DNA from 2 places in the Rhodoferax sp. GW821-FHT07G04 genome. Region 1 is predicted to be linked to the other one. Evidence: predicted binding sites of a transcription regulator. Region 1 holds the regulator's gene; the other holds the start of a gene.
The links. The regulator NrdR, encoded in region 1, represses ribonucleotide reductase genes. The targets are predictions, from matches to a motif close to CACNANATNTNGTG.
Positions count from the first base shown of each region.

Region 1 (4,658 bases):
GACGACATCGGGTATGTATTGACTCCTATCAAAGTGGGCGTTCTTGCAAACGGTCGTTGGGTTGCTATTTTTGGTAATGGCTATGCTAGCGGCAGTGGTAAAGCCGTTTTGTTTGTGGTTGATATAGAAAACGCTGCTAGCAGCAGTGCAGCCGTCCGTGCATCGGCCATACAGAAGCTGGTGTTGGATAGCTCGGGCAGCAATGGCTTGGGTGGGGTGACACTCACCCCGAACATTACTACCGGTCGCACCGAATTCATTTATGTGGGCGATCTGAAGGGCAAGCTTTGGAAGATCAAGTACAACACGACAACCAATTTGTTTGAGGTTGACGCAAGCAGCACGTCTGGTTTGTTTGCTGCAAAAGACTCACTCAATGCAGCGCAGCCGATTACTTCCAGCCCCGTGGTTTATAGGCATTCGCTGGGCGGCTACATGGTGATATTTGGCACCGGAAAGTTGTTCAGCACGGCGGATGCAAGTGATACATCTACTCAGACGGTGTATGGTGTATGGGACAAAGACGCAGGTGCTTTGGCGGCTGCCGACTCCGTGCCTCGCCCGTTGACCCGGTCGAACCTTGTTGTGCGCACCCTATCAACGTTCGCAGGGACTGGTGCTGCGTCTGGCACAACCTTTGTCTCCGCAACGGGCGCAACCGTGGACTATACGAGCACATCGCGCGGGTGGTATATGGATTTGAGTCCGACGATTACCGGCGGCCGTGTGATCTATCCGTCGCAGGTCGTTGGGTACACAACGGCCTTGGTCAGCTCCGTGGCCCCCGTACAGGGAACGCCATTGGCTTGTGAATCAGGTACCGGTACGGCATTGAATCTTCTGGTGCCGGTTGAGCAAGGGAGCAACCCAACCAACCGCAGTTTCGATACCAATGGAGACGGCATTGCCAATGGCAGCGATAACCTCGGTATTGGTTACACGACGAAAGCTGATGGTGTGGACGCCGTAGTAAGCAGTGCGGGTGTGAGCGGCAACAATCGGTTGACCGATATAGGTGGTGGTGGTCCGGAGGGTGATTGCACAGGTGCGGTTTGCTCCAAGAAGGGCCAAAAGTGTGTGGCCAGTCCCTTGTGCCCAGAGGCTAATACTTGTCTGTCCAGTATCCAATCTGCGACGATGGGATTGCCGGTTTGTATTCCCGTCGGCTCGGGTGGAACGCGTGTTTGGCGTCGTATCATCAACCCACCTATCCGCTGATAACCTACTGAAAGAGATTGATCATGGCTCACCCCGATACAACAGTACGTAGCATGAAGAAGCCTGCCATTTCGGGCTTCACTCTGATCGAGTTGATGATTGTGGTGGCCATTGTTGGTATCTTGCTGGCCATTGCATTGCCAAGCTATCGCTCGTATGTGCTGCGTGGGGACCGTGCTGCGGCCCGGTCCGCCTTGCTGGAGGCGCAGCAGTTCATGGAGCGGTATTACGCGACGAACAACTCGTTTACTTCAGCGGCCTTGCCAGCACGATTTTCAAGTGTTCCGCAGGAGTCACCAAAATACTCCATCGCGTTGGGAACGGCTAGTTCTGCTTCTGGTGTAGCCGTTAGTGCGAACGCCTACGCGTTGGAGGCAACACCGAACGGGACGGATACCAAGTGCGCAGTGCTTTGGGTGAAGCACACTGGTGAAAAGGGTACGTCAGGTACAGGCACCGTGGCAGAGTGCTGGAAGTAGTGCGAGAGGCTGTCCAGGGTGGGTAATAACCCCTACCGCCTCACCTCATCCACCAGTGTCTTGAAGTCGTCAATATCCTCAAAACTCCGGTACACGCTGGCAAAGCGTACATAGGCCACCTTGTCGAGCTTTTTCAGCTCGCGCATGACCAGTTCACCAATGCGTGCGGACTGGACTTCGCGCAGGCCCAGGTTCAGTAACTTCTCTTCAATGCGTTCAATAGCGCTGTCGATTTGCTCGGTGCTGACCGGGCGTTTGCGCAGCGCTAAGTTGAATGACGCCAACAGCTTCGCGCGTTCGTATTCGATACGGCGGCCATCTTTCTTGACGATGGCAGGGTAGTTGACGTCGGGGCGCTCATAGGTGGTGAAGCGCTTCTCGCACGATCCACACTGGCGCCTGCGGCGAATGAAGTCCCCGTCCTCGGCTATCCGGGTCTCCACGACCTGGGTTTCGGAGTGGCTGCAGAAGGGGCATTTCATAGGGAGTCGGCTAGGGCAGTTATGGTTAACTTCGCGCTAGCCCTCGCCAAACATGCATGATCAGCTATCAAAAATGTAGTGATCATGCAGTCCATGGGCTCAGCCGTAGACCGGGAAGCGCGAGGTCAAGGCATGCACCTTGGCCCGCACGGCGTCGATAGTGGCCGCATCATGCGGGTTGTCCAGCACGTCGGCGATCAGGTGCGCGGTGGCGCGCACCTCGTCTTCCTTGAAGCCGCGGGTGGTCATGGCCGGGGTGCCCAGGCGGATGCCGCTGGTGACCATGGGCTTTTGCGGGTCGTTGGGGATACCGTTCTTGTTGCAGGTCATGTGGGCCTGGCCCAGCACGGCCTCGGCTTCCTTGCCGGTCATGTTCTTGGGGCGCAGGTCGACCAGCATGACGTGGCTTTCGGTGCGGCCGGAGACAATGCGCAGGCCACGCTCGGTCAGCGTATCGGCCAGCACCTTGGCATTCTTGACCACTTGTTCCTGGTAGGCCTTGAACTCGGGTGTCAGCGCTTCCTTGAAGGCCACAGCCTTGCCGGCGATGACGTGCATCAACGGGCCGCCCTGGATGCCGGGGAAAATGGCCGAGTTGATCTTCTTGGCAATCGCCTCGTCGTTCGTCAGGATGATGCCGCCGCGCGGGCCGCGCAGGCTCTTGTGCGTGGTGGACGTGACCACGTCGGCGTAGGGTACGGGGTTCGGATAGACGCCCGCAGCCACCAGGCCGGCGTAGTGGGCCATGTCAACCATGAAGTAGGCGCCGATTTCCTTGGCGATCTTGCCGAAGCGTTCGAAGTCGATGCGCAGCGCGAAGGCCGAAGCGCCCGCGATGATGAGCTTGGGTTTCTTCTCGCGGGCCAGGGCTTCCATGGCGTCGTAGTCGATGTCTTCCTGGGCGTCCAGGCCGTAGGAGATGACGTTGAACCACTTGCCGCTCATGTTCAGGGGCATGCCGTGTGTCAGGTGGCCGCCTTCGGCCAGGCTCATGCCCATGATGGTGTCGCCGGGCTGCAGCAAGGCGAAGAACGCGCCCTGGTTGGCCTGCGAGCCTGAGTTGGGCTGCACGTTGGCGAAATTGGCGCCAAACAGTTGCTTGAGGCGGTCAATGGCGAGTTGTTCAACCACGTCCACGTTCTCGCAGCCGCCGTAGTAGCGCTTGCCGGGGTAGCCTTCGGCGTATTTGTTGGTCAGCTGGCTGCCCTGTGCGGCCATGACGGCGGGGGAGCAGTAGTTTTCCGAGGCGATCAGCTCGATGTGGTCTTCCTGGCGGGCGTTCTCGGCCTGGATGGCGGCCCAGAGTTCAGGGTCAGCTTGCTCGACGAGGATATTGCGGTGGTACATGGCAGTCCTTTAAGACAATGAACCTTGTTGTCATTCGAACGGTGAGACGAAATACGACAAGGGCTGCCCAGGCGAACGGCTGAACGCATGCACCTGTGCAGGTGCCGCGGCACGCTTCCCCGTGGTGAACCCACGTCAGCGCCCCGAACCGCAGGGTTTGGGCGCCTATCGCCAGTCGCGTGCGCTGTGGAGTTTACCCGATGCTGCCCGGTGAACCGGGCCCATGGCTCGCGAATACCCGTGAATTACGAGCTGAAATAGTTGCTGGCAACCGTTTCAGTGGCTTCCAGCGGTGCTGCAGGGTGGGTCACTGGCACGATCTGCGGTGCAGTGATCGGCGCATTGCGACCATTGGCTACCTGCAACAGACGGTTGTGCTCGGCGATGACCTTGGCAGCATAGCCATTGTCGTCGTCCAGGTTGCCCGCGCCCACGTAGAGCTTCAGACCCCCCTCGATCGAACCGGCGCGGGCCACGCACTCTTGCAGCACTTTGACGCCGACCCTCAGGTTGGACACGGGGTCAAAGGCGGCCAGCTTGCCACCAAAGCCCATGTACTTGTCGCTGTGGATCTTGGTCATGACTTGCATCAGGCCCTGGGCACCGACGGCGCTTTGGGCAAAAGGATTGAAGCCCGACTCAATGGCCATCACAGCCAGTATCAGCGTGGGATCAATCTTGACACGGCTGCCGACCTCAAAGGCCTCGGCTACCAAGGCACTCAGCGGCTCGGGAGCCACGTTGTACTTTTTGCTGAGCCAGAAGGCTACGGCAGCCTGCTGTTTGGGCAGGCTTTGGGGGTTGGTAGCGGTTGTACGCTCCACGGCAATGGTGTCAGGCGTGATGCCGGTCACGCTGGCCTGGCGGGTTTGCAGCCAGCTCATCAACTGGACTTCGCCTGCCTGGCGGATTTCTGGCCTTGCGGTCAGGGTGATCACGGCAAACATCACGGCCAAGCCCAGCAGGGCAAAACCGTTGTGCGTGATTTCAAAGAAACCTTGGGCGATATCGCTGGCGAATGTTGCCATGCCCTTGGTGAATTTTTCGGTCGCTGTCATAGCTCTTCCTTCTTAGGCGGGCGCCTGGGTTCCGTCGCGCTGTTGAAACAGCGCGGCAAGACTTCAGACACCAC
Region 1 covers NZ_JBWKQD010000001.1:157,163-161,820, reverse strand. The annotation lists gene AC07OO_RS00700 (PilC/PilY family type IV pilus protein) at 1-1,218, shown strand, start outside; gene AC07OO_RS00695 (type IV pilin protein) at 1,272-1,697, shown strand; gene nrdR (transcriptional regulator NrdR) at 1,730-2,179, opposite strand; gene glyA (serine hydroxymethyltransferase) at 2,279-3,526, opposite strand; ZMP/ZTP riboswitch at 3,585-3,715, opposite strand; gene AC07OO_RS00680 (lytic transglycosylase domain-containing protein) at 3,772-4,584, opposite strand.

Region 2 (4,658 bases), 1.2 Mb from region 1:
CCGTGGAGTCGCTGAAAGCGGGTGCCTTTGATTACCTCACCAAGCCGGTGGACCTGAAGCAGTTCCGCACGGCCATTGCGTCGGCCGTGCAGGGCTCGGCAGTACCCAAAACCGGCCCCGCCCGGCGCGCTACCGACGCCCGGCTCGCCGATCCCGGCACCACCAATGGCCGCGGCCCGTTGGCACTGGCCAAGCTGGCCGGTGATTCGGCAGCGATGCGCAGCGTCAAGGATCGCATCGTCAAGGTGGCGCGCAGCATGGCGCCGGTGCTGATACGCGGCGAGTCCGGTACCGGCAAAGAGCTGGTGGCCAGTGCCTTGCATGCCACCAGCCACCGCGCGGCTGGCCCTTGGGTCGCGGTCAATTGCAGCGCCATCCCGGAGAACCTGCTGGAGGCTGAGTTTTTTGGGGCCAAGAAAGGTGCCTATACCGGCTCCGTTCAGGACCGCGAAGGTTTTTTCCAGGCTGCCAAAGGCGGCACGCTGTTTCTTGACGAGATTGGCGACCTGCCCTTGGCCATGCAATCCAAACTGCTGCGCGCCATACAGGAGCGCTGCGTACGGCCAGTAGGCTCCAACCAGGAAGAGACCGTGGACGTCCGTATCGTCAGTGCGACCCACAAGGACCTGCCGGCCGAGGTAGCCGCAGGGCGCTTCCGCCAAGACCTTTTCTACCGGCTCAATGTCATCGACATCGTCATCCCGCCGCTGCGCGAGCGCAGCGAAGATTTGCCGGCCCTGTGCACGGCACTGCTGGCGCGGATTGCCGAAGAGTCCCAAATGGCCGTACCCGAATTGGCCCCGGGCAGCATGGAGCGATTGGCGCGGCTGCCCCTGCAAGGCAATGTGCGAGAGCTGGAAAACCTGCTGCACCGCGCCGTGGCGCTGTGCGACGGCGATACCCTGCAGCTGGACGATTTGCAATCGGGCGGCGGCAGTAGTCCTGTACTACCGGTCGAGCAGGCCACCGCCTTGGCTGAGCCAACGCAAGCGACCCATCCTTTGGCGCACCACGACATCATCTTGCCGACGGACCTGCAGAGCCATCTGGATCAACAGGAACGCGAAATCCTGGTCAAGAGCCTGAAAGAAACCAACTTCAATCGGACCTTGGCGGCCTCCCGCCTGGGTCTGAGTCTGCGCCAGATCCGCTACCGCATTGCGCGGCTGAAGATCGACGTCCCCCGCGACGACAGCCCCGATGAGTGACATGGGCGGTGGTGCAATGCACGCCGAAGCCTGGCCCCGTGGTCGCTGCCCATTTGCCCACTGGTTAGCCTCGCCGAATTTCGGCCCCAGACCTGCACAGGCGCAGATCGATTTACTCGTGCTTCACTCCATCAGCTTGCCGCCGGGCGTTTACGGCGGCCGGCAAGTGCAAGACCTCTTCACCAATCAGTTGGATTGGAATGCCCACCCCTATTTCAAGCAGATAGAAGGCTTGCAGGTGTCTGCCCACTTCTATGTGCGGCGCGACGGCCAGATCTGGCAATTTGTCAGCTGCGACGACCGCGCCTGGCATGCAGGTGCGTCCCAATACCGCGGTCGTTCCAACTGCAATGACGACTCCATCGGCATCGAGTTGGAGGGCTTGGAAGGGGAGTCTTTTGAGACAGCGCAGTACCAAGCCTTGGCCACGCTGTGCCCGGCACTGATGCAACGCTATCCGATTACCCACATCGCCGGGCATGAGCACATCGCGCCAGGCCGCAAAGCCGACCCGGGTCCCGGCTTCGATTGGATTTTGTTACAAAAATCTCTGGGGCTTGGAGATCAGTATTTTCCCGAAGGCGTAATGCAAAAGTAGGCGCGTTTGCGTCCAGTGTGCCGTCAGCATTCGCACAGCAAACCAGGCTTGCACAGATAAGTGGGCTGTTCGCACCGCGCGCAGCCATGCGGCCTTTGCGGCCAAATACGCCGGCAAGCCGCGTCAGCGCTGGCTTGATCAACACACAGCGCGATTCGACAAGGCCTGCGCGGCGGCGCGCCTTCGGCCATGTAATGCGCGCTGCCATCTGCTGCCATGCAGCACTTTTTGCGCGCCGCCGCCCGTTTGCCCGGTCAAGCCCGGGTACACTACCGGTAGTGGCTTGCAAGCACCGCACACCCTATATATAGTGTGCCCTGTCTCTACCGTCCTTTCGAACACTTCATACCCAAAGTCGGTCGCCGTGCCTTGCAAAGCCCAAGAAAAATAGCCATTTAGACGAGGAATACATGCAATCCGTTTCAAGCACCAGCACACACGCCCCCTCCGCCATGCTGTCCACACACAGCGATTCGGCGGCCGAAGGCAGCAGCGTCAACCACCTGGCCCATTACCAGATCATCCGCCGCAATGGCGCAGTTGTGCCTTTCGAGCCCAACAAGATTGCGGTGGCCATGATGAAGGCCTTCCTGGCTGTGCATGGCACCCAGGGTGCCGCGTCCGCCAGTGTGCGTGAAGTGGTCGAAGCCCTGACGCAGCAGGTCATCCGCGCGCTGGTACGCTCACGCCCCGGCGGCGGCACCTTCCATATTGAAGATGTCCAAGACCATGCCGAGTTGGGACTGATGCGTGGTGGCCACCATGAGATTGCACGGGCCTATGTCTTGTACCGCGAGCGCCGTGCCCAGGAGCGCGCCAAGCAAGTAGCCGATGTGGCGCCACAGACGCCTGTGCTACACGCCACCGAGGCCGGCCAGCGCGTGGTGCTGGATCTGAATCAACTCAAGAGCCGCATTGAAACCGCCTGCTCAGGCTTGGGGCAAGACGTCAAGGCCGAGCCCATTCTGGCCGAGACCATGCGCAACCTGTACGACGGCGTGCCCATGGACGAGGTGTACAAGGCGTCCATCCTGGCTGCCCGCACACTGATCGAAAAAGACCCCGACTACACCTACGCCACAGCACGTTTGCTGTTCCACACGATTTCACGCGAAGTACTGGGTCGCGACGTCGCGCCCGGCGAGATGGCCGCAGCCTATACCGATTACTTCCCCGGATTCATCAAACGCGGCATCAATGCCGAGTTGCTGGACGAGCGCCTGGCGCAATTCGACCTGCCGCGCCTGGGCGCAGCGCTGAAGCCCGAGCGCGACATGCAGTTTGACTACCTGGGCTTGCAAACCCTGTATGACCGCTACTTCCTGCACGAGGGCAAGACCCGCATCGAGATGCCGCAGGCCTTCTTCATGCGCGTGGCCATGGGCCTTTCGCTGAACGAGATCGACCGCGAAGCCCGCGCCATCGAGTTCTACGAAGTGCTGTCCCGCTTCGACTTCATGTCCAGCACGCCCACGCTGTTCAACAGCGGCACCCGCCGCTCGCAGCTCTCCAGCTGCTACCTGACCACGGTGCCTGATGACCTGGACGGCATCTACGAATCCATCAAGGAAAACGCGCTGCTGTCCAAGTTTGCTGGCGGCCTGGGTAATGACTGGACCCGCGTGCGGGCACTGGGTTCCCACATCAAGGGGACCAACGGCGAATCGCAAGGCGTAGTGCCCTTCCTGAAAGTCGTCAATGACACGGCCGTGGCCGTCAACCAGGGTGGCAAGCGCAAGGGCGCGGTCTGCACCTACCTGGAAACCTGGCACCTGGACATTGAAGAGTTCCTGGAGCTGCGCAAGAACACCGGCGATGACCGCCGCCGCACGCACGACATGAACACCGCAAACTGGATCCCCGATCTGTTCATGCGCCGTGTGATGGAGAAAGGCACATGGACGCTGTTCTCGCCCTCCAATGTGCCGGATCTGCACGACCTGTTTGGCGCCGACTTCGAAAAAGCCTATGTAGCCTACGAAGAGAAGGCCGCGCGCGGCGAGATCAAGCCCGCCCGCACCCTCCAGGCCACCGACCTGTGGCGCAAGATGCTGACCATGCTGTTCGAAACCGGCCATCCATGGATCACGTTCAAGGACGCCTGCAATGTGCGCTCGCCCCAGCAGCACGCCGGCGTCGTCCACTCCAGCAACCTGTGCACCGAGATCACGCTCAACACCTCGGACAGCGAAACCGCCGTCTGCAACCTGGGTTCGGTCAACCTGCGCCAGCACTTGAAAGAGGGCAAGCTGGACCACGACAAGCTCAAGCGCACCATCGCCACGGCCATGCGCATGCTGGACAACGTCATCGACATCAACTACTACGCGGTCAAGAAGGCACGCGACTCCAATATGCGCCACCGCCCGGTAGGCCTGGGTGTCATGGCCTTCCAGGACAGCCTGTACGAATTGCGCATTCCCTATGCCAGCGAAACCGCCGTGCAGTTTGCCGATGAGTCCATGGAAGCCATTTGCTACTACGCCTACTGGGCGTCGACCGAACTGGCCAAGGAGCGTGGCAAGTACTCCACCTTCAAGGGCTCGCTGTGGGACAAGGGCGTGCTGCCGTTGGACACGCTGGAGATGTTGTCCAGCGCGCGCGGCGGCTATGTCGAAGTGGACCGCTCTTCCACGCTGGACTGGGAAGCCCTGCGCAAGAAGATTGCACAGGACGGCATGCGCAACTCCAACTGCGTGGCCATTGCGCCCACCGCCACCATCTCCAACATCATTGGTGTCGACGCGTCCATCGAACCCAGCTTCGGCAACTTGTCGGTCAAGTCCAACCTGTCCGGCGAGTTCACGGTCATCAACGGCTACCTGGTCAAGGACCTGAAACGTCTGGGTCTG
Region 2 covers NZ_JBWKQD010000001.1:1,321,948-1,326,605, forward strand. The annotation lists gene AC07OO_RS06065 (sigma-54-dependent transcriptional regulator) at 1-1,208, shown strand, start outside; gene ampD (1,6-anhydro-N-acetylmuramyl-L-alanine amidase AmpD) at 1,225-1,806, shown strand; gene AC07OO_RS06075 (ribonucleoside-diphosphate reductase subunit alpha) at 2,217-4,658, shown strand, end outside.
Region 2: a site for NrdR is predicted at 2,106-2,119, ahead of AC07OO_RS06075 (ribonucleoside-diphosphate reductase subunit alpha). Genes of this name have one in related genera too.